4 regions of the Bacillus pacificus genome follow, and region 3 is predicted to be linked to each of the others. Evidence: riboswitches for the same ligand, from Rfam matches in the RefSeq annotation. Region 3 holds a riboswitch; each other region holds the start of a gene.

Region 1 (5,753 bases), 2.6 Mb from region 3:
TCTAAGAAAGCAATATGCTGGAATGAGTTTAGCTCAATATCTCCATCAGCTAACGCTTTATTTGGCGTCGTGTAATCAGAGAACTCAACCAGTTTAACTTTAATTCCTTCTTTTTCAGCTTTCCTCTTCAAAATTTCCCAAGCGTCTCCATCCGTTCCAGTTACACCGACACGAACTACTTTTTCTTTCGCCCCTGCCCCCGTGTCTCCACTTGAGCAACCGCTTAACGCTGAAACCCCTACAATCGCTGATAATGCAAATGCTAAAATTTTCTTCATTTTCTTTCCCCTCTTTCTTTTTATGATCTGCGTAAAAAGACTTTCGCAAAGTAGTTTCCTAAATTTTGAGCTAACTGTACGAGAATAATAAGTAAAACGACCGTTACGAACATAACTGATGTATCAAAACGTTGATAACCATATGTCATTGCTAAGTCACCAAGACCGCCACCACCGACAAGCCCAGCAACTGCAGAAAATTCAATTAAACCAACTGTCATAAATGTAACACCTAAAATTAATGGTGCTAACGCTTCTGGTACAAGGATTTCAAAAACAATTCTAATTGGTGAAGCACCCATCGCTTGAGCTGCTTCGATTACCCCTTTCGGAACAGAAACAAGATTTGTTTCAACCATTCTAGCAATACCGATTGATGCAACTAACGTCATTGGGAAAATTGCTGCCGCCGTTCCAATTGTCGTTCCGATAACACTTCTTGTTAGCGGGCTTAAAGCTACTAAGAATATGATGAATGGAATTGGACGAATTGTATTAATGATAATATTAAGAATAGAAAAGACCCATTTATTTTCTAAAAAGTTTCCTTTTCTCGTCACATATATAAGTAAACCTAGAGGTATACCAAGAATTGTAGCAAATATAAGGGTTACAATTACCATTAAGAGAGTATCCCCCGTTGCATCTAGTATGCGCGGCCAAAATATACTCCAATCAACTCGCATGAGCTTCTACCTCCTTCAGCTGCACTTGCAGTCTTAGATGTTGTAATGCTTTTTGAATTTCCCTCTGTTCACCTTGCAATTCTACAAGAAGATTTCCAAATAGCACATTTTGAAGTTCAATAATATTTCCGTACAGTACATTTACATCGACATTATAGTTTTTTGCGATATATGATAGTACTGGCTGTCCTGTCTCCTCGCCAGTAAATGTTAGACGATAAATCTGACCACCATTTTGAATTTTTGCTAAAACACTTTCCGGTAAATGATCATTAATAACAGAACGTACAAAGTTTTGAGTCGTCTTTGTTTTTGGTTGTGTGAAAACATCAAACAGTTTTCCTTCTTCAATAACTTTTCCTTTCTCCATTACAGCTACACGGTGACAAATTTCTTTCACAACATGCATTTCATGTGTAATAAGAAGAATTGTTAAGTTGTATTCTCGATTTACTTTCTTTAATAAGTTCAAAATTTCTGTCGTTGTTTCTGGATCTAAAGCTGATGTTGCTTCGTCACATATAAGAATATCTGGTGATGTTGCGAGCGCTCTAGCAATACCAACACGCTGCTTTTGTCCACCTGATAGCTGCTCTGGGTAATTGTTTGCTTTATCTTCTAACCCTACAAACTTCAGCAATTCATTTACTCTTTCTTTTATCTCATTCTTTGGTACTTTCGCTAACTTTAATGGATAAGCAATATTCCCAAATACTGTTCTTGAATTAAATAAATTAAAACTTTGAAAAATCATCCCGATTCTTTGTCTTAGCTTCCGTAATTCTTTCGTCGATAATGATGTAATCTCTTTATCATCTATTGAAATCGTTCCTGCCGTTGGTCTCTCTAACATGTTTACTAGGCGTAATAACGTACTCTTTCCAGCGCCACTAAAACCGATAATGCCAAAAATTTCGCCTTTCTCAACTGATAATGTTACATCCTCCACCGCATGAACAGATTGCCCACCTGTTTCATATACTTTACTTACATTGTTAAAAGAAATCATTTTTTCCCCTCCTATATGCTGTGAAAACTTGAAGCAGAGCTCTCGAGGTAAAATAAAAAGTGCTCTCCTTCTTATCAACCATAAAGATAAGAAGGAGAGCACTTATATGTACTCGTTCACATCTTCTCATCTTCCAAGCCTTTCATAGGCTTGCTGGAGTTAGCACGGTATTAAAAAAACCCGTTGCTGAGGTATCGTAGGGCCAGTCCCTCCACCTCTCTGGATAAGAATGTATCGATTTAATTGTCGTTTAATTAATTCTCATTATAGAACTCAGAATAATAAGAGTCAATATATTTTTTAGAAAAATATTAATTATTTCTTTATTAAAATTTTCAGATGAAAAATTCAAGAAAAAATAGTAATCTTTAAAGTTATGTAAAATTCTCCTCTTGCATATTTTTTAAAAGGATAATCTTCTCTACTAATTGAATACCATTATTTGAATATGAAATCGGAGGAAGATAAATATATGAAAACAGCTCTTTTACTCATTGATATTCAAAATGATTATTTTCCACACGGCAAAATGGAATTACGTAATCCAGTCGAAGCAAGCGCATATGCCCGTCGGCTACTACAGCTCTTTAGAAAGAAAAACGAACCTATTTTTCATATCCAACATGTAGCAATAAAAGAGGACGCTACTTTTTTCCTCCCCAATACAGAAGGTGTACATATTCATGAAAGTGTACGCCCACTTAGAGAAGAAACGGTTATACTCAAGCATTATCCAAATAGTTTTCGCAAAACTGATCTTCTAAAGCAATTACAACGTTTAGCTATTGAACACGTTGTCATATGCGGGATGATGACTCATATGTGTATTGATGCTACCGTAAGGGCTGCCTTTGATTTCGGCTTGCAATGTACTGTTATACATGATGCTTGTGCTACAAAAGACCTTTCTTTTAAGAATGCTACTATACCAGCCGTTTATATTCATAACACAATTTTAGCTAGTTTAAATGGTGTCTATGCAAATGTAATGAGTACAGAGGAGTTTTTAGCTACAAAAAAACACTCTCTTCAGTGAGCAAAACCGAAAAGAGTGTTTCTTGTCAAACCATAGATTTTCTTTCAAATTGTATTATACAGGAAATCCTTAAAATGAATACAAAAAAATGTGACTAATAAGTCAACTTTTCTCATTGTTTTGTTTCTATTTACATGTTTATCTTGATATGAATAGGGTTTAGCTAGTTCCACTTACCAAATAGTAATATATGGTAAGTGTTTTTTATTCAAATTAACTAGTTTCTTCTACTATTTATCTGTTTGTTTTTGTTTCTTTTTCAAATACTCCGCACGCAATTTTTCAATTTGCTGCTTTTTATCAAACTTGACAGGCGTCTGTTTTTCATGAAACTTTGCGACAGCTACCTGACCTTTATAATCCAATTGATATTTTCCCATTTTGTTCACCTACTTTTCTTATCTTGAAAGAGAATTTATTCAACCAATATAATATACCTTATTTTACTGAAGTAAACCTTATATTATTTTTTCTGCTTATATGTATCTTAATCCACATATAAGCAGAAAAAAGAGATCTTCGCAGACTGCGAAGATCTCTTCTACTATTTCTTATAAAGTTTCAGAAGTAGTTTTTGCTTGCATGTGAAGTGCTAAGTAGTCAGGGCCACCAGCTTTAGAGTCTGTACCAGACATGTTAAAGCCACCAAATGGTTGGTATCCTACGATTGCACCAGTACATCCACGGTTGAAGTATAAGTTACCTACGTGGAAGTCTTCACGTGCTTTTTCAATATGGTCACGGTTGTTAGAGATAACTGCTCCTGTTAAACCGTATTCTGTATTGTTTGCAATCGCAAGTGCATGGTCAAAGTCTTTTGCTTTACAGAATGCTACTACTGGTCCGAAGATTTCTTCTTTCATTAGGCGAGCATCTTCTGCAACGTCAGCAACGATTGTTGGTTGGATGAACCAGCCTTTAGAATCGTCTCCTTCGCCACCTGCTAAGATTCTACCTTCTTCTTTACCAATTGCAACATAGCTCATTACTTTATCGAATGCAGCTTGGTCATTAACAGGACCCATGTTTGTACCTAATACAGCTGGGTTAGCAACTGTTAATTCTTTCGTTAATTCAACAGCACGATTTAATACGTGATCGTATACATCTTCGTGGATTACTGCACGAGAACATGCAGAACATTTTTGTCCTGAGAATCCGAATGCTGATGCAACGATAGATTTAGCTGCTAATTCAAGATCTGCTTCTTTATCAACAACGATTGTATCTTTACCACCCATTTCAGCGATAACGCGTTTTAACCAAATTTGGCCTGGGTTTACTTTCGCTGCACGCTCATAAATACGGATACCTACATCACGAGATCCAGTGAAGCTAATGAAACGTGTACGAGGGTGATCTACTAAGTAATCACCAACTTCAGAACCACTACCTGGTACGAAGTTTACTACGCCAGCTGGTAAGCCAGCTTCTTCTAATACTTCCATGAATTTCGCTGCTACTACAGGAGTTGTACTAGCTGGTTTTAGTAATACTGTATTACCAGAAACTAAAGCAGCTGTTGTCATACCTGCCATAATTGCGAATGGGAAGTTCCAAGGAGAAATGATAACACCTACTCCTAATGGAATGTAAGAGAAACGATTATATTCAATTGGACGGCTTTCTACTGGAATTCCGTCTTTTAATTTCAACATTTGACGACCATAATATTCCATAAAATCGATTGCTTCTGCTGTATCAGCATCTGCCTCATTCCATGGTTTACCTGCTTCTTTTACAAGAATAGCAGAGAATTCATGTTTTCTACGACGAACGATCGCTGCAGCACGGAATAAAATGTCTGCACGCATTTCTGGTTTTGACTTTCTCCAAGTTTGGAATGTTTCATCCGCTACTTGCATTGCTTTTTCAGCTAACTCACGGCTTGCTTTTGAAACGCGACCAACAAGTTCCTCTTTATTTGCAGGGTTTACAGAAACAATTTTGTCTTCTGTAGTGATTTTTTCTCCCCCAATAATTAATGGATAGTCTTGTCCAAGATAAGATTCTACTTTCTTTAAACCTTCTTCAAACGCTAATTTGTTAGCCTCTACTGAAAAATCTGTAAATGGCTCATGTTTGTATGCTACTACCATTATTTTTAGCCTCCCCTTAGAAAAACGTTTACATTTTACAACATTATTCTACACGATAATTTAGATTTATTCAAATATTCCTAGACTTATATTTTAAAAATTAATTAATTTTTAAAATATAATAAAAAAATAGAGTTATACAAATGTATAACTCTACAAAATATGAGTATATTCCAAAACGTTTTTGCTAATCAATAAAATAGTTACTAACAAGAATAAAGTTCTTACATATCCAACACCTTTTTGAACTGCAAATTTCGATCCAAAATAAGCGCCCAAAATCATCGATAATCCCATAATAATACCGTATTCAAAATGAATTACGTCTAAAAATAAAAAAGTGATTAACGATACGATATTACTAACAAAGTTCAAAAGTTTTCCAGATGCTGCTGCTTGAATAAAATCCAAACCAATTAATAAAAATGCGAAAATTAAGAAGGATCCTGTCCCTGGTCCAAAAAACCCATCGTAAAACCCTATCATTAAAATAACAAAGAAAAATATTAATGTTTTTCTTTTCGTCATCTTCTTATAGGTAGATACACTTCCCCAATCCTTTTTCGCAATAATATAAATAGCAATAAACACCAACATCACAAGCACTAACGGACGTAAAATATCCGGCGGAATAAACTTTACTAC
Region 2 (5,753 bases), 2.5 Mb from region 3:
GTGAAAGCACCGTTGTAAATTAAATGATTTGTTTCTAAACCGTATTTATCGCCTTGAGACTTTAAGTACTCTTCATTAATTGGTAAGAATGTTGAGAATGTCGTTAAGCTTAAGAAGTAAGGAACAGGACGGTCTAGTTGTACTTCTAACGTTTTGTCATCAACAGCTTTAATACCTAATTGATCAACTGGTAATTGTTTTTGGTTTATTTGTTTCGCATTCTGTATATCGAAGAATAAGAATGCATATTCAGCTGCTGTGTCAGGGTTTACGGCACGTTGCCAAGCGAAGACGAAGTCCTTTGCTGTAACAGGAGTACCGTTTGACCATTTTGAATCACGCAGATGGAATGTATATTTTGTTTTATCGGGACTAACGTCAACCGACTCAGCAACACCAGGAATTGGTTTATTATCTTCTCCCATTGCGTATAAACCTTCAAAAACATTTCGCATTACGCTCATGGATTCCCCATCCGTTGCTTTTGCAACATCCATTGTTGGAATTTCTGAAGCGAATGATAAGTTAATTGCCGGCTTATCAGGTGCTTTATCTTTTGCTTTCGCTCCGCTTGCATGATCTTTATTTCCCCCGCAAGCAGTTAGTAATAGACTTGCCCCTAAAACAGATGCAACAACAGGTACAACTTTTTTCTTCATTGTTCGTTCCTCCCTAAATGTGTTGTTCGTAACGTCATAATGTCCATGTCTTGAAGTGTATTTATAGAAGAAGAGAAAACCTATTATAAATATGTATATGTAGGTAATCAGGTGTTCTATATGTATATACATGTTGAAATATAATGTATCGTTATATGTTTCAACATAGGAGACGTTATATTTTGATGGTGAAATATTTCGTTTCTTTGATTATTTAGAATATTAACACTGAGAAGAACTATATGTCAATAATAAAAAGTGGAGTATTAATTTTTTAAAATAATATATTAAAAAAGCGGATTTTCTCTTATTGAGAATCCGCTTTTAATACATTTTTTCAATAAAATAATTGTTGTAGATAGAAAAACTTCAATTCAGCTTGCCTTTTATTTTTCAATTTGTGCCCATTTGAAGTTTAATTGGCCTGCAAAGTCTACTTGCACAATTCCTTTCACATAAGAACGTTCTAAATAAGATTCGCCTTTTTGGTAAAGGGGAGCGATAACTGAGTCTTTAAATAATATTTTCTCAGATGCTAGTAATGCTTCCCAGCGAGCTTTTTCATCACCAGCTAAAGTCGTTTTCACTTTTTCAATTGTTTCATCGAACTCCTTATTAGAGTAATGATCCAAGTTGTAAGGGTTATTCGTTGTAAACAATTCAAGGAATGTAATTGGATCAGCAAAGTCAGGGCTCCAGCCGTCAATACCAATTTCATAGTCACCTTTTAATAAAAGTGAAACTTGTTGTTTACGTGGTTGTGGTTTCACATTTACTGTTAATCCATCTAAATTCTTTTCTAGTTGTCCTTTTAAGAACTCACCAGTTTTCTTATCAAGGTCAGCATCACTTGTTAATAATTCTAATGTTATTTTTTCAGAACCAAGCTCTTGTTTCGCCTTTTTCCATAACTCTTGTGCAGATTTTGTATCAACTTTGGTTAAATCTCCGTTTAAAGTACGGAAGTCTTTTCCATCAGGCCCTTTTGCAAAGTTTTTTGGAACGAGACCAAAGGTTGGTGTAGATCCATCATTTAATAACGTATTTACAAAGGATTTTCGATCAATTGTTTGATCGATTGCTTGGCGTGCAGACACGTTTTGTAGTACTTTGTTTTGTTGGTTCATACGTAAAAATTGTACGCCTACGTTCGGGCGTTCTTTAAAGTTCGCATCTTTTTTATATTTATCAACGAAGTCGGATGTTAATTTTATACGGTCTAATTGTTTTGATTCGAATAGGTTTACTTCTGTTGATTTTTCTTTTACGACGTTAAAATTGATTTCCTCTAGTTTGACAGTATCTTTATCCCAATAGGTAGGGTTTTTCTTGAATTTAAAGCTTTGTTCATGCTTCCAATCGCTTAGTGTAAAAGCGCCGTTGTACAAGATTGTATTGTCTTCTAAAGCGTACTTATCACCTTGTTTTTTAAAGAATTCCTCGTTAATTGGTAGAAATGTTGGGAACGCTGTTAAGCTAATAAAATATGGAACAGGGCGTTCTAATTCTACCTCAAACGTATGGTCATCAACTGCTTTTACACCAAGTTGGTCGGCTGGAAGTTCTTTGTTGTTAATTTTTGTTGCATTTTTAATATCAAAGAATAGAAATGCATATTCAGAGGCTGTTGCTGGATCGACAGCTCTTTGCCAAGCGAAGACAAAATCTTTCGCTGTAACAGGAGTGCCGTTTGACCATTTTGAATCTCGCAGGTGGAATGTGTATTTCGTTTTATCGCCACTTACTTCATGAGATTTTGCAACACCAGGGACAGGTTTATTACCTTCACCAAGATTATACAAACCTTCAAATACGTTTCTCATTACTTGACCAGAATCAGTATCTGTAGCACGAGCTGTATCCATTGTTCGTATTTCAGTAGGTGAAGATAAGTTTAAAACCTGTTTACTAGGTGCCTCGTCTTTTGCATTTGCTCCGCTTGCTTCGTTTTTATAACTACCGCAACCAGTTAATAAAATACTTACTCCTACAACTGACGCAATACCGGGTACAAACTTTTTTTTCATTTGATTTTCCTCCTAAATAATTAAGTTTGGATGATGATGAGGGAAATGAAAAATAAAAAATCCCTCTTTTCATATTGAGAAAGAGGGATTTTTACGTACAAGTTATGCACCCGTATATAAACGAAGTCCCTCATTCTATCTTTCAAGCTATAAAGCTTGCAGGAAGTGGCACAGTATTCAAAAAATGAACCTGCTGCCGAGGTTTCAAAGGGCCAGTCCCTCCACCTCTCTTGATACAATGAGTAAACGAATAAACTTTATTAATTTTTGTGTTTCTTTGATAATTCAAAATCTTACACCTTGGATGATGAAGTGTCAACTGAATGAAATATAGTTTAAATTTTCAGTTTTCTTTAACGAAAAACCACTGCATATGGCAGTGGTTTTTCTACTAGAAGTTAAAGTTATCTGGATCTGGACCAACGCGACGGTCTTCATTTAAAGCTTGAATTGCTTTCATATCATCAGCACTTAATTCAAAGTCGAAGATGTTTGCATTTTCAATAATGCGATGTTCTTTAATAGATTTAGGGATTGTTACAACTTCGTTTTGTAGATCCCAGCGTAAAATAATTTGCGCAGTTGATTTATTATATTTTGTCGCAATTTCTTGCAACGTTGGATTATCTAATAGTTGTCCTTGCATTAATGGTGACCAAGCTTCAAGCTGGATATTATGTTCTTTACAGAAAGCGTGTAACTCTTCTTGTGCTAAACGTGGGTGGTATTCCACTTGATTGACCATTGGCTTAATTTCAGCAATTTCAAATACGTCTTGTAAGTGGTGAATATGGAAATTACTCACGCCAATTGCACGAACACGGCCGTCTTTATAAAGTTTTTCTAACGCTTTCCATGATTCAGTATATTTCCCTTTTACAGGCCAATGTACTAAATATAAATCTAAATACTCTAGTCCTAATTTTTCTAATGTAGTTTCAAATGCTTGAAGTGTTGTTTCATATCCTTGATCGCTATTCCATACTTTTGATGTAATAAATAATTCTTCACGTGAAACACCTGATTCACGAATTGCTTGGCCAACGCCTTCTTCATTTTGATAAATTGCTGCAGTATCTATACTGCGGTAGCCATTTTTAATTGCTGCTTTCACAGACTCAATTACTTCTGAACCATCTTCTACTTTAAAAACACCTAAGCCGAACCAAGGCATTTTTACACCGTTATGTAATGTTGTATAGTCTTTTAAACTTGTTAAACTCATATTATTTCCCCCTAGCTTTTTTGTTTGTTGCTTCTACTGCTTTTTGAATTGCCCCTGAAAAATTATATTCATATAAAGCTTTGAGACCTTCAGCTGTGGAACCACCTGGTGTTGTTACTTGTTCGCGGAGGTTAGCTGGATCTTGCGTTCGTTCGAGCATAGAGGCAGAGCCAGAAATCATTTGAATGACAAGGTGTTTGGCAGTCGCTTCATCAACTCCATAACTTTTTGTTGCTTCAATTAAGCTTTCAGCAAAGTAATAAAGGAAGGCCGGTGCACTTCCCGTAACTGCAGTAAGCTGATGAACTTCTTCCTCAGTGCAAAGTTGCGAAGTACCAATACCTCTTAAAAGCAGTTGCAAGGTTTCCTGATGCATCTCGGTTACCGATTGTCCCATTGTATATAAGGAGATAGACTTTCCGATTTCAGCAGCTGTATTTGGCATAATCCAAGCAACAGGTGTTCCTTTAGGAAGTCTTTCTTCTAAATAAGATGGGCCAATGCCAGCAGCTACCGTTACGACAAGTTGACTCGATAGTAACGGAGATAATTCCGCTAATAAACCTTCATGTGCAGAAGGCGGCATTGCTAAAACAATCGTATCAACAGATGTAACATGCTGCTTCCAATCTGTTGTAGTAGACACATTATATCGCGTTTGTAATTGTTCTAGCTTTTCTACGTTGCTTCGGTTAGAAACGATAATTTCTTCGATGTATTCTTTGCTTGTTTTCAGTAATCCGGAAAATATAGCTTCTGCCATACGACCAGCACCAATAAATAGAATTCGATGTTTAGTTAGCATATCCTCTATTCCTTTCTAGTGGAGATATGTTATAAAAAACGATACCATTTTTAAGAGAATTTTGTAAAAAGAAAAGGCTTATTGTAGATGGAATAGATAATGAAAAGTAGGAAATTAATGGTGAAAGGGAGAGTGATTCCTTATACTGGTGATAGGGAATTTATTACACATCTGGGGAGAGATGATTATGATTAGAAGTCCGCTCTTTTTACTCATTACTAGTATTATTTGTGTATTGGTTGGATTGTATATTCAATCGAGCTATATTGAAATCTTTGCATCGGTCATGGGAATTATCAATGTTTGGCTATTAGCAAGAGAAAAAGTATCCAACTTTTTATTCGGTATGATTACTGTTGCGGTATTTCTATATATTTTTATTACACAAGGTTTATATGCAATGGCAGTATTGGCAGCCTTTCAATTTATCTTTAATGTATATGGTTGGTATTATTGGATTGCACGCAGTGGTGAAGAAGAGGTAAAAGCAACAGTTCGTTTAGATTTGAAAGGTTGGATTTTCTATATAGTCTTTATTTTAGCTGCATGGATTGGTTGGGGTTATTATCAAGTTCATTATTTAGAATCAACAAGTCCATATTTAGATGCTTTAAATGCTGTATTAGGCTTAGTAGCTCAATTTATGCTAAGTCGAAAAATCTTAGAAAACTGGCATTTATGGATTTTATATAATGTAGTTAGTATTTCAATTTATATTTCCTCCGGGTTATACGTTATGCTAATATTAGCTGTTATTAATCTCTTTATATGTATAGCTGGTTTACTAGAGTGGAAGAACAATTATAAGGGACAAAAACATACAAATAATTATATCTAGAAAATAATTAGAGTTGGAAAACCCCTGAAGCACATACGCTTCAGGGGTTTATTAATAGAATATAAGTTTATGCTTTTGTCATACCTAACAATACAGCGCCACCAATAATTAAAACACTACCTAGTGCAATAAAGATCAATTGACGTTTTGTTTTCTTTTCACCTAAGAAGACAATCGCACCGAATGTTGAGATAACGAT
Region 3 (5,753 bases):
CTCTAATGAATCCACTTTAAAGCAAATGTGATGTACTTTTCCTTCTGCCGGAAGGGAAGAGTTATAGCCCTCAATTAATTCGAGTATCGTCTCTTTTGATTCTTCCACACCTAAAAAAGCGAGTTTTAAGTCTGGATTCGGGTGTCCCATGCGTTTAATGAGTTGTAAGCCAACTACTTCTTCATAAAATACGATAGATGTTTCTAGGTTTGCAACCATAAGTCCAACGTGTTCGATTCTTCTAACTGGCATGTAGATTCCTTCTTTCTGAAAATTATATACAATATATTATTGAAAATTAAGAAAATAAGCAAGATAAAAACCTTACAAATTTTAGCGTGTTATATGGTATAGTGAGAAAGTATGTTTGGGGAGAAGGAAGGAGATTATACGATGAATACAACTACTCAAACTCCTTCATTATCGGAAACGATGAAAGAGTGGCATTATGCATTAGCATATGAAATTAAACATTGGAAAACGATAGGTGGTAGTAAAATTTCTATCATGAATGGTCGTTTTTTATATACAGATTATGAAAGTACAGTATACGTATTTCAGCTTATTTCGGAAGTAAGCTTACCTGAAGGTTCACCAATTCGAATTGAGTTCGATGGTGAAGAAGCGACAGGGGAAGTATTATCTGTACATGGATTAGAAATAGAACTGAAGTTAAATGATTATATACAAGGTGAAATACGGGAAGCTGTTTTATATAGTGAACCGTGGCAGCTTTTAGAGCAACTACAAGAGCGGTTGAAAGAAGCACGTAAAGATAAGCTAAAACGTAATCGTATAAAGCGTATTGTTGATGGGACGAGCAGTCCGAAACATATGGAGAAGATGAAAAATCCGAAAAATGAATTGGCGTATCGCGCTTTTTATAATCCGACAACGTACGTATGGGGACCGCCTGGAACAGGGAAGTCTTACAATTTATCACGTATTATTTCGGCTCATTATCAAAAAGGAAAGTCGGTACTTGTGTTAGCTCATAGTAATGCAGCAGTGGACGTATTAATGAGTGAAGTAACAAAGCAAATTGAAAAGAAAAAGAAATGGACGCCTGGTGAAATTGTTCGTTACGGTTATAGTCAACACGAACATATACGAAATCATGAAACGTTACTTGCGTCGAAGTTAGTTGAAACGACGAACGGGTCTTGGGGTGAGGAGAGACTCTATTTAGAAGAGACACGACAAGAGCTTCGTGAAAAGATTTTATCATATAAAGCGACATCTGCTGATAAGAAGCGTATACAAGAGATTGAAAGTGATCTTCGAAAGCAAAAAGCGAAAATTAAAGAGGTAGAAAAAGAATACATTGAAAATGCGAAAGTAATCGGCGCAACTTTATCGAAATGTGCCATTGATTCACTTATTTATGAGCGTACATTTGATTTAGTTGTTGTAGATGAAGTAAGTATGGCATATGTTCCACAAATCGCATTAGCTGCATCACTTGGAAAACGTATCGTCGTTTGTGGTGACTTTTTACAGTTACCTCCAATTGCGATGGCGAACCATGAACTCGTTCGAAAATGGCTTGGAGAAGATATGTTTTACCATGCCGGGATTGTTGAGTCTGTTAATAAATCAGAAGCACACCCGAACCTATTTATGCTGCAGGAACAAAGACGTATGCATGCGGATATATCTAAGTTTACAAACTCATTCATTTATAAAAATAGAGTATACGATCATCCGTCTGTTTCAGAGCGTAAAGAACTTGCGCAATTGCAGCCGTTCGCAAATGAGGCGAGTGTTTTATTTGATACGAGCTTAATGGGAGCATTTTCGTTAAAAGACGCTGCTTCAGGGTCTCGTTTTAATATTATGTCTGGTTTAGTAGCGATGCAAATGATGTTAATCGGACTGTTAGACGGTGTTCAATCGATCGGTGTTGTTACACCTTACAGGGCGCAATCCCGCTTTTTATCAACGTGTATGAGAGAAATGTTGCAAAAAACGAAGTATCGTCACATACCTGTTTTAGCGGCAACGGTTCATAAGTTCCAAGGTTCTGAAAGAGATATGATGATATTTGATACAGTGGATAGCTATCCGCAAGAACGACCTGGCGTATTATTCTTTGATCACAAAAACCATCGCCTCGTCAATGTAGCAGTGACAAGAGCGAGAGGGAAGTTCATTCAATTATCAGATTGCCATTATATGCGTAAAAATCTTTCTAGAAAACAAGCGTTATCACAATTAACAGCTCATATAGAACGCCACGGAGATGTGTATGATCGCACGACATCAAGACAATTGTGGGAGCGAAAAATATCGAAACGATTACGTTGGTTTATGGAAATGAATCTGGAAGAGCCGAAAGAGCTATTAAAAGATATTTTAGCTGCAAAACGAAAAATCGTGATTTCACTTCCAAGTACAAAACAAGTGGATAAACGAGTATGGCAAGCGTTAATGCGTACAAATGCGCAAATAACGGTGTATAGTGATGGACCAGTTCCATTGAAAAATGTAAAGTTACAAAGACAAAATAAAGCATTCCCGTTTATCGTAATCGATGATGAAATCTTTTGGGCAGGGGCGCCCCTCACATCTCAAATGATGTTTGAAGGCAGTACGGAATTTCCATACGTATGTGCAAGACTGCAAGCACCTGAGACAATTGGTGTATTAAAAGGGTTTTTAGATATCCGGTAAATTCGGATAGGAATTCCTTGACTTTTATTTGAAATGAACTTAGAATGAATGTAATTTAATATAATTTTATGAAAATTCTTATCACGAGAGGTGGAGGGACTGGCCCTATGAAACCTCGGCAGCGGATTCGTTATGAATACTGTGCCAATTCCAGCAAGGTAACTTGAAAGATAAGAAAGAAGCTCATTTTGACTGTATATACAGAAGCCTCTTTCTATCTTTTAGAAAGAGGCTTTTTTACGTGAAAATAAAAGGAGGAAGAAAAATGGGAGCGACAGGAGTAGCGTCACAAAGAAAAACAATTGAAGAGAGTATCGAAAGAAATAAGGAAAAGTACATAGAAACAAGTCATGATATTCATGCGAATCCGGAGATTGGTAATCAAGAATTTTACGCATCTAGAACGTTAAGTTTATTACTAGGTAGTGCAGGATTTCAGTTGCAGCACAATATAGCTGGACACGAAACGGGATTTATCGCGCGAAAAAGCTCTGGAAAACAAGGGCCAGCAATCGCATTTTTAGCGGAGTACGACGCTTTACCAGGACTTGGCCATGCATGTGGTCACAATTTAATCGGCACAATTAGTGTTGCAGCAGCAATTGCATTATCAGAAACGCTTGAAGAAATTGGGGGAGAAGTTGTCGTGTTTGGAACACCAGCTGAAGAAGGAGGACCGAACGGTAGCGCAAAATCGAGTTATGTAAAGGCGGGTTTATTTAAAAACATTGATGCGGCGCTTATGATTCATCCGAGCGGAAAAACAGCAACAACGAGTCCTTCACTAGCAGTCGATCCACTTGATTTTCATTTTTACGGAAAAACAGCTCATGCTGCAGCTTCACCTGAAGAAGGAATTAACGCATTAGATGCGGTGATTCAGCTGTACAACAGTATTAACGCACTTCGCCAACAACTTCCGTCAGATGTGAAGATTCATGGTGTTATTACAGAAGGCGGAAAAGCACCTAACATTATTCCTGACTACGCCGCAGCAAGATTCTTCATCCGTGCAGCGACGCGAAAAAGATGTGCGGAAGTAACAGAAAAAGTAAAAAATATTGCTCAGGGAGCAGCGTTAGCAACAGGCGCAAAAGTGAAAATCCATCAATTCCAAAATGAAATCGATGAACTACTCGTAACAAAAACATTTAATGAAGTCGTAGCCGAAGAACTAGAATTACAAGGTGAAGACGTAAATCGGAAAGAAAGATTTGGCATCGGCTCAACAGATGCAGGAAATGTAAGCCAAGTCGTACCGACCATTCATCCGTACATTAAAATCGGCCCAGATGATTTAATTGCACATACGAATGAATTTAGAGAAGCAGCGCGTTCAGAATTAGGAGACAAAGCATTAATTACATCGGCAAAAGCGTTAGCAAATACGGCGTATCGATTAATTACGGAAGAAGGGCTGTTAGAGAAGGTGAAGGAAGAGTTTAGAGGGGCGCAGAGGAATCAGGGATAAGTGGTTAAAGGGAGTGGATGATCCACTCCCTTTTCTTTTTTGAGAAAATTTGATGCCAATTCGCTTATTCCTTTATCAGAACGACAATTTCTCCTCGAACTCACTCTTTAATACAATTAAAGGAGACGATAATCCAAATTGCATTAAAGAGTCTAAAAATGTAGCGAGAGAATCCATCGAATCGCTCATGACCTTCATCATATAATTAAACTCCCCGCTAATTCGATATAAATCTGTTACTTCAGAAGCGGTATTACAATATTGGATAAAATCAGAGCATTGGCTCGTTTTAAACATAACGAATGCTTGAATGTTTTTATTAATTTTAGAAGGCTCAAATTTCGTTCGGTAAGCCGCTATAACTCCTTGATCTTCAAGTTTATTAATACGCTCTTTTACAGCAGGCTGCGTCATGGATATGATCCGTCCTATTTCTGAAACGGAAATTCTCGCATTTTCATATAACAAGTTCATAATTTTATGATCGATTTCATCCAGTTTTACTGCGTTTTGCATTGTGTAGCCTCCTTGTTGTGTTTTCTAAAGTGAATTACAAATTATAACTATAATATCATAAGTAAACAAACTAAATTACCTATAAATCTGTATTTATAATTATTGGTGTTTACATGAAAATATAAGTATAGGTTTTTATCAAACGGAAATTTAGGAAGGATGGAAAAAAATGAAGAATCTTGATGGGAAAGTAGCGTTAGTAACAGGGGCGAGTCGAGGAATTGGTCGCGCGATTGCGATGAGATTGGCAAACGACGGTGCATTAGTTGCGATTCACTACGGCCGAAATAAGGCAGCTGCAGATGAAACGATTAGTGAGATTGAATCTAATGGAGGAAAGGCATTCTTAATTGAAGCTCAGCTCAATTCAATTGATGGTGTCAAAAAGCTAGTAGAACAATTAAAGAATGAATTACAAATAAGAGTTGGTACAGCAGAGATTGATATTTTAGTAAACAATGCAGGGATAGGTACACAAGGAACAATTGAAAATACGACCGAAGGGATTTTTGATGAAATTATGGCTGTAAATATTAAGGCGCCGTTCTTCTTGATTCAGCAAACATTACCATTACTGCGAGCAGAAGGACGCATTATCAACATTTCATCAGCTGAAGTACGACTTGGTTTTACAGGCTCAATTGCATACGGTTTAAGTAAAGGGGCATTAAATACGATGACACTTCCTCTTGCTAAACATCTCGGAGAAATAGGTATAACAGTGAATACAATTATGCCTGGATATACGAAGACAGATATGAATGCGAAATTGCTAGATGATCCAGAAATACGAAATTTTGCTACGAATTCATCTGTGTTCGGACGAATAGGGCAAGTTGAAGATATTGCAGATGCAGTAGCATTCCTTGCTTCCTCTGATAGTCGCTGGGTAACGGGGCAAATTTTAGATGTTTCTGGAGGGTTTTGCTTATAGGGGCACTACTCCATACCCATCAAGCTAATCAAGTAAATTACTAGTTATGAAACGATCCTTGTTTCATAACTAGTAATTTATAGAAAGGTAGGGATGATAAAGAAGTCTATTAAAACGTGATTTTTTCGCTAGGAAATTTGAATAAGGGGCTATTTTTCA
Region 4 (5,753 bases), 130 kb from region 3:
TAAACTGGGGCTTTGGTATTGTTGTATCTGTTTTATATGCAAAGGAAGTAGCAAGGCAACTTGAAGGATTAGATTATAGGTTAGCCATTGCCTCTTCCTACTCTGGATTTCTCATTTGGCATGCGGGGCTTTCTGCTTCTATCCCTCTTACGTTAGCAACTGGCGGTGAAACGTTAATGAAAACGACAGCAGGAAGTATAAAAGAAGCGATTCCAATAACAGAAACGTTATTCTCACCATACGCTCTCGTGCCAGTTATTATTTTTCTCGTTACGATGCCTCTCATTAATAAAGCGATGCATCCAGATGAAAAACATACGATAACGGTAGATCCTAGCGTATTCCATGAAGAAGCTGCCGCTCAAGAAGTAGAAAAAAATACGTTCGCTGAGAAAATGGAAAATAGCATCATTATTACACTTTGCGTTGGATTGTTAGGTCTCATTTATATTTTCAATTACTTTTATACGAAAGGTTTTAACCTTACACTTGATATCGTTATTTTTATGTTATTAATTGCTGGACTTATTTTCCACCGTACTCCGATTCAATATATTCGCGCTTTTTCAGATTCTACAAAAAGTGCTTCTGGTATTTTACTTCAGTTTCCATTTTATGCAGGAATTATGGGGATGATGATTGGAGCAAATAGTGAAGGACTTTCACTTGGAGGAGCTATTTCAAATTTCTTTATTAGCATTTCAAACGAAACGACTTTCCCACTCTTTACTTTTTTTAGTGCTGGCATCGTTAATATTTTCGTTCCATCTGGTGGCGGTCAATGGGCTGTGCAAGCACCCATTATGATTCCAGCTGGTGCTGAACTTGGTGTACCTGCTGCAAAAACAGCAATGGCCATTGCGTGGGGCGATGCTTGGACGAATTTAATTCAACCTTTCTGGGCATTACCGGCATTGGCAATAGCTGGTTTAGGCGCTCGTGATATTATGGGATTTTGCGTCGTGAACTTACTATATGCAGGATTTATCATAAGTCTATGTTTCTTATTTATTTAAACGAAAAGCTAGTTTTATACTAGCTTTTTTATATAATAAATCTCTTATTTCCCACGCAATTTATAATCGTTTCCCACTCTATCTCCGTAAGATGTAATGACTAAAATGCAAAAAAGTCTTCGCAAATTTTTCCGATCAGGTGTGGATGTTCCCTCAAAAAATTCCACTGTAACGCTTTTGGAAGAAAATATGTTTCATATTCTTTACTTCCCATTACTACCTCATCAACTTCTCTTTCACAAATTCCTCTTATCAAGTAGTCATTTCTTAACTCTATTTGAATTTGCCCAAATGTTTCACTACATTCCTTCAGTTGAAGTAAACATGTAATATACGTTCGCAAAAGTTCGTTGTCATCCCCGCAACACTTTATAATACGTTCCATTTCATTCATAGTGTACGAGCCTTTTCTTCTATTTGTAATAACCACTTTTCCCGCTTCTCTCGTTTACTCGTTTTCACAGATTGAAATACTGACCGTTTTATATCGCGAATGCCGCAAAAACGTAAAACACCTCTCTTCATTATAATCCAATCCGCTGATCGATATAGTAATGCGACGTACCATAACGGTGAGTCTAACGTATTAATTACCCAAGCCTTCTTACCTTTCAATAAGCCTTTCGGCAGGGCCCCTTCATATTTATAAGCAAATCCAGCTACGAAAATGCGATCAATAAATCCTTTTAAAATAGCTGGCATCCCCCACCACCATATCGGATAGATGAATAGAAGCATATCTGCTTCTTCTACTAATGTTCTATACCGGGCTGTTTCCTCTTCATTTACTAAATCACGTCTTTTCTTCTCTTCATTAAAGACAAGGACGGGATCAAATTGTTCTTTATATAAATCAAGTACTGTAACCGAATGATTAGTTTCTTGCAATCCTTTTTGCACATGCTCTAAAATCGCCGCGTTAAAGCTTGAAGGACTAGGATGAGCGTATACAATTAGTACATTCACTACAAAACAACTCCCTCATAAGTTAAAGTTTCCCCTTCTTTAACATCTTCTCTACAATTTGCACGTTTTTTGAACTTTGTAACAACCGGTTTAATACTATAAGTAACTCTTCTTTTTCTAAACCTTGCAATTCCGATTTAACCGTACTCTCGCCAGCACTTTGAATATCATAAACAACCGCCGCCATATGTTTACAATAATTTTCATATGGACACTCACAACTACTTTCTGAAAAATCATCGAGTTCAATCACTACTTCATAATTCCCTGCATTACCAGTCACAAATGCAAATACTTTATTATTATGTATTTCTACATCTTCTACATGTCCATCTTCATAATATTCATACCCTCTATCAATAATGTGTTTCGGGATATACCTATATAGTTCTTTTATTAAATAAGCGTACATAACAACACCTCTTCCTTTAATTCCCTTTTGACTTCTAGAGCCACTGCATGTTATTCTAATAACTGTCAAATAGCAAGTCTATATGACAAAACGACTGACACCTATTCGGCGAAGGTGTCTCTTTTCATTTGCAGCCGATATGAATTGCCTCTTTCAGGCACATTCAATTTTTGACACTACACACTCAACACCATTCCCTGTATCAGGCTGCTTAAGCAGTCTTTTACTCTACATACTTCAAAAAAAGAGAGCTTAGCTCCCTTTTCTCGCCTTATAAAATACCCCTTTTTCAGCATAGAGATATTCATCAGCTAATGTAATTTTCCCATCCAGTTTCAGTTCATCTAATAATCTTGATAAATAAAATTGATGTAACATCTTTTTCGTGAATTTTCCTTCATGATGCGAAACGATATGTTCTTGAATATCTAACAATGATATTGGCTTATCTTGCTCTATCATATATTCATAAACTGTACTACGCAGTTTTACGTATTTTTCGAGTGTCACAGCAATGCGCAACCCCTTTCTTCTTAATATAAATTTTCGTAATCGGTTTTTTTGCAATAAAAAAACCTCTCCGATAAGAAGAAGTTACGTATATATCTTCATCTTATCTCCCAGAACAAATTTGTTCTGCTGGAATTAGCACCTGCATCGCGGTTGCTGGGTTTCATCGGGCCAGTCCCTCCACCTCTCTGGATAAGAAAATATTCACTTAATTCTTACTATACGTAATTTCATTTTAATTGTCAAACAAATATAACGAATTATATTTTCTTCTTTACTGTTCATACTATACATATATGAGTATGCAAGGAGGATTATGAAATGCATCAAAATGCTCGTGGATATGTACAAGATTCTTTTCAATCGTTACAAGAAGCAAAACATTGTTTAGAAGAAGCACTACAGACTGTTGAAAAAGATTTTAATCGCGCTCGTATTGAGCAATCTCTTTATGCGATCGAACAAGCTATTCAACGCTGCGATTACACCGTTCACATTTTAGAACAAGAGTGAAAAAACTTCCCATCATAAGGTGGGAAGTTTTTTCAAATGGCATACTTCATAATTATTGCCGTTATAATTAAAAAATATACAGAAAAATGCTCCTTACAATATGTAAGAAGCATGAAAGAGGCAAACGAATATGTAAGTCGCGACCCTACCTTATATGAGTATGCTTTTCTATACCATGTTATGCTTATCCAATATGCCATATTTCTTTTTAAATCTTGTAAGAATCGTAATCCAAGACGTACTAAATAGTAGTAAGAACACAACATTTGAAATCGCATGGCTCAAATCGAAATAAAAACTTGCGATATAATACGAAATGACTGTTTCCCATGTCGCCTCTCGTATAAAACCGAGAAGCCCCCAGAAATTCATAATCCAGCCAAATAAAAATCCAACAAACAATCCGTATAGAAGTCTTCCCCATAGCTTTTTCATTAAAAACGTATTCCGCAATAATCCAGCTATAAAGCCAATCATACCCCATGAAAACATTTGCCACGGCGTCCACGGACCTTGTCCTAAAAAAATGTTAGATACGATAGCCGCTGTTGCACCAATCATAAAACCAGTTTCACTTCCAAACACAATTGCAGAAACAATAATGACAAAAGAAGTCGGCTGTACACTTGGTAAAAGAGAAAATGGTACACGACTCACTGCTGCAATTGCTGCTAACACAGCAACGAGAACAATTTCACGTGAAACAAACGCCTTCTTTTCAAAACGGATATAGAAAGGTAACATAATAACAACTAATAAAAACAAACTACTTAACATGTAATAACCGTCCATGATAAGTGTAGTAAAAAGTAATGTACCTATCATCACTGCAAAAATACATATTATGAATGCAACATATCGTTTGGACACGCTTCGTACACATCCTCCCACGTTAATGCATATGGCAATTCTTTTCGAATAAATCGATTGATAGAGGTTGTATAAAAGAAGTTGCCACTAAAAAATTCTTTCGGTGCATCATTCATAATGACTGCTCCATCAAATAACATCATACATTGATCCACGTATTTCGCTGCAAACTCAATATCATGCGTTGCCATTACAATTGTTGTCCCTTCTTTTTGCAGTTTCCTAAATAACTCTCCTACCCTTTCTTTCTTCCACGGATCTAGTCCTTTTGTCGGTTCATCCAGTAATAATAAAGTCGGCTTTGACAATAACGTCGTACATAATGCAAGTAATTGTTGCTCTCCCCCGCTACAATCATGCGGATGGCGTTCTTTAAGTGCATATAGCCAAAACTTTTTAAGCTGCTGTTCTGCTATTTCTTTTCCTTGTTCTCCGTATAATTCACGCGCTCGTTCATACACCTCGTCCCACACTGTATCAAATGTAAAATGATAATATGGATGCTGCGATACATACCCGATACTTTTAAATCGTTCTTTCGAATCAATTTTATGTATCACTTTCCCATTCCACTTTACTTTCCCTCTTCTCGCTTTTTGTAATCCCGCTAAAATCGTTAGCAGTGTAGACTTCCCTGTGCCATTTTTTCCAACGAGAGCTACCCATTTTCCTTTTTCAATCGATACTGTTAAATCTCGTAAAATGAGCGGACTATTCTTTTCATATTGAAACGAAATATGCTCTGCACTTAAAATGACTTCTTGCTTTTCCCTTTGTACTATTGGCTCATTTACATATGATATCGCTGAAAAATCATTCATTTTCATTTGTGCTTCTCGCACTGTAAATGGTATATCTTTCGCATTCCACTCTAAAAACAATCTTGGGATTTGTGGAATAAATGGACGAAATCCTTCTACTTCCCACATATTTGCTACAACTGTTTTCGGACTACCGTCATACACGATTTGGCCGTTACTCATACAAATAACGCGCGTAGCAAGTGGTATTACCTCATCTAAACGATGTTCACTTAAAACGATCGTAATGCCAAGTTCTTCATTAATACGCTTTAACAACCCTAAAAACTCTTTCGCAGCAATTGGATCTAACTGCGCAGTTGGTTCATCTAATAATAGTAACTTCGGCTGCATAACTAATACGGCAGCTAAATTGACAAGTTGCTTCTGCCCGCCAGATAACGTATGAACAGATTGGTGCAATAAATCTTGGAATCCTAAGAAGCTAATAAGCTCGGCTATTCTTTTTTGAATAATATGTGATGGTAATCCGATATTTTCTAAAGAAAATGCTAATTCTTGAATGACCGTATCCATTACGAGCTGATTTTCTGGATTTTGAAATACCATGCCAATTTCTTGGGCAGATAACAAGTCCGGTACATTTTCTAATAAAGTACCATCATAATATGTATCCCCAGTACGCTTACCAATTGGAAGTAATTC

What was found. A riboswitch is a leader RNA that binds a small molecule or an ion and turns the genes downstream of it on or off. The one in region 3 is predicted to bind S-adenosylmethionine.
Region 1: it holds a riboswitch for S-adenosylmethionine, as region 3 does, so the genes downstream of both, LMD38_RS24345 (methionine ABC transporter ATP-binding protein) here and LMD38_RS11135 (M20 family metallopeptidase) in region 3, are expected to answer to the same signal.
Region 2: it holds a riboswitch for S-adenosylmethionine, as region 3 does, so the genes downstream of both, LMD38_RS25050 (peptide ABC transporter substrate-binding protein) here and LMD38_RS11135 (M20 family metallopeptidase) in region 3, are expected to answer to the same signal.
Region 4: it holds a riboswitch for S-adenosylmethionine, as region 3 does, so the genes downstream of both, LMD38_RS10465 (hypothetical protein) here and LMD38_RS11135 (M20 family metallopeptidase) in region 3, are expected to answer to the same signal.

The regions. Positions count from the first base shown of each region.
Region 1 covers NZ_CP086328.1:4,726,416-4,732,168, forward strand. The annotation lists gene LMD38_RS24335 (MetQ/NlpA family ABC transporter substrate-binding protein) at 1-278, opposite strand, end outside; gene LMD38_RS24340 (methionine ABC transporter permease) at 299-964, opposite strand; gene LMD38_RS24345 (methionine ABC transporter ATP-binding protein) at 954-1,973, opposite strand; SAM riboswitch class I at 2,097-2,203, opposite strand; gene LMD38_RS24350 (cysteine hydrolase family protein) at 2,446-3,009, shown strand; gene LMD38_RS24355 (hypothetical protein) at 3,240-3,389, opposite strand; gene pruA (L-glutamate gamma-semialdehyde dehydrogenase) at 3,561-5,108, opposite strand; gene LMD38_RS24365 (TSUP family transporter) at 5,262-5,753, opposite strand, start outside.
Region 2 covers NZ_CP086328.1:4,868,775-4,874,527, reverse strand. The annotation lists gene LMD38_RS25055 (peptide ABC transporter substrate-binding protein) at 1-659, opposite strand, end outside; gene LMD38_RS25050 (peptide ABC transporter substrate-binding protein) at 1,046-2,686, opposite strand; SAM riboswitch class I at 2,819-2,926, opposite strand; gene LMD38_RS25045 (aldo/keto reductase) at 3,078-3,911, opposite strand; gene proC (pyrroline-5-carboxylate reductase) at 3,913-4,716, opposite strand; gene pnuC (nicotinamide riboside transporter PnuC) at 4,904-5,554, shown strand; gene LMD38_RS25030 (GRP family sugar transporter) at 5,622-5,753, opposite strand, start outside.
Region 3 covers NZ_CP086328.1:2,130,296-2,136,048, forward strand. The annotation lists gene LMD38_RS11125 (VOC family protein) at 1-252, opposite strand, end outside; gene LMD38_RS11130 (AAA domain-containing protein) at 364-2,673, shown strand; SAM riboswitch class I at 2,749-2,850, shown strand; gene LMD38_RS11135 (M20 family metallopeptidase) at 2,939-4,144, shown strand; gene LMD38_RS11140 (Lrp/AsnC family transcriptional regulator) at 4,220-4,660, opposite strand; gene LMD38_RS11145 (SDR family oxidoreductase) at 4,830-5,594, shown strand.
Region 4 covers NZ_CP086328.1:2,004,668-2,010,420, reverse strand. The annotation lists gene LMD38_RS10485 (short-chain fatty acid transporter) at 1-1,016, shown strand, start outside; gene LMD38_RS10480 (group-specific protein) at 1,117-1,410, opposite strand; gene LMD38_RS10475 (NAD(P)H-dependent oxidoreductase) at 1,407-1,982, opposite strand; gene LMD38_RS10470 (SWIM zinc finger family protein) at 2,005-2,394, opposite strand; gene LMD38_RS10465 (hypothetical protein) at 2,647-2,904, opposite strand; SAM riboswitch class I at 3,005-3,103, opposite strand; gene LMD38_RS10460 (hypothetical protein) at 3,226-3,417, shown strand; gene LMD38_RS10455 (ECF transporter S component) at 3,586-4,287, opposite strand; gene LMD38_RS10450 (ABC transporter ATP-binding protein) at 4,260-5,753, opposite strand, start outside.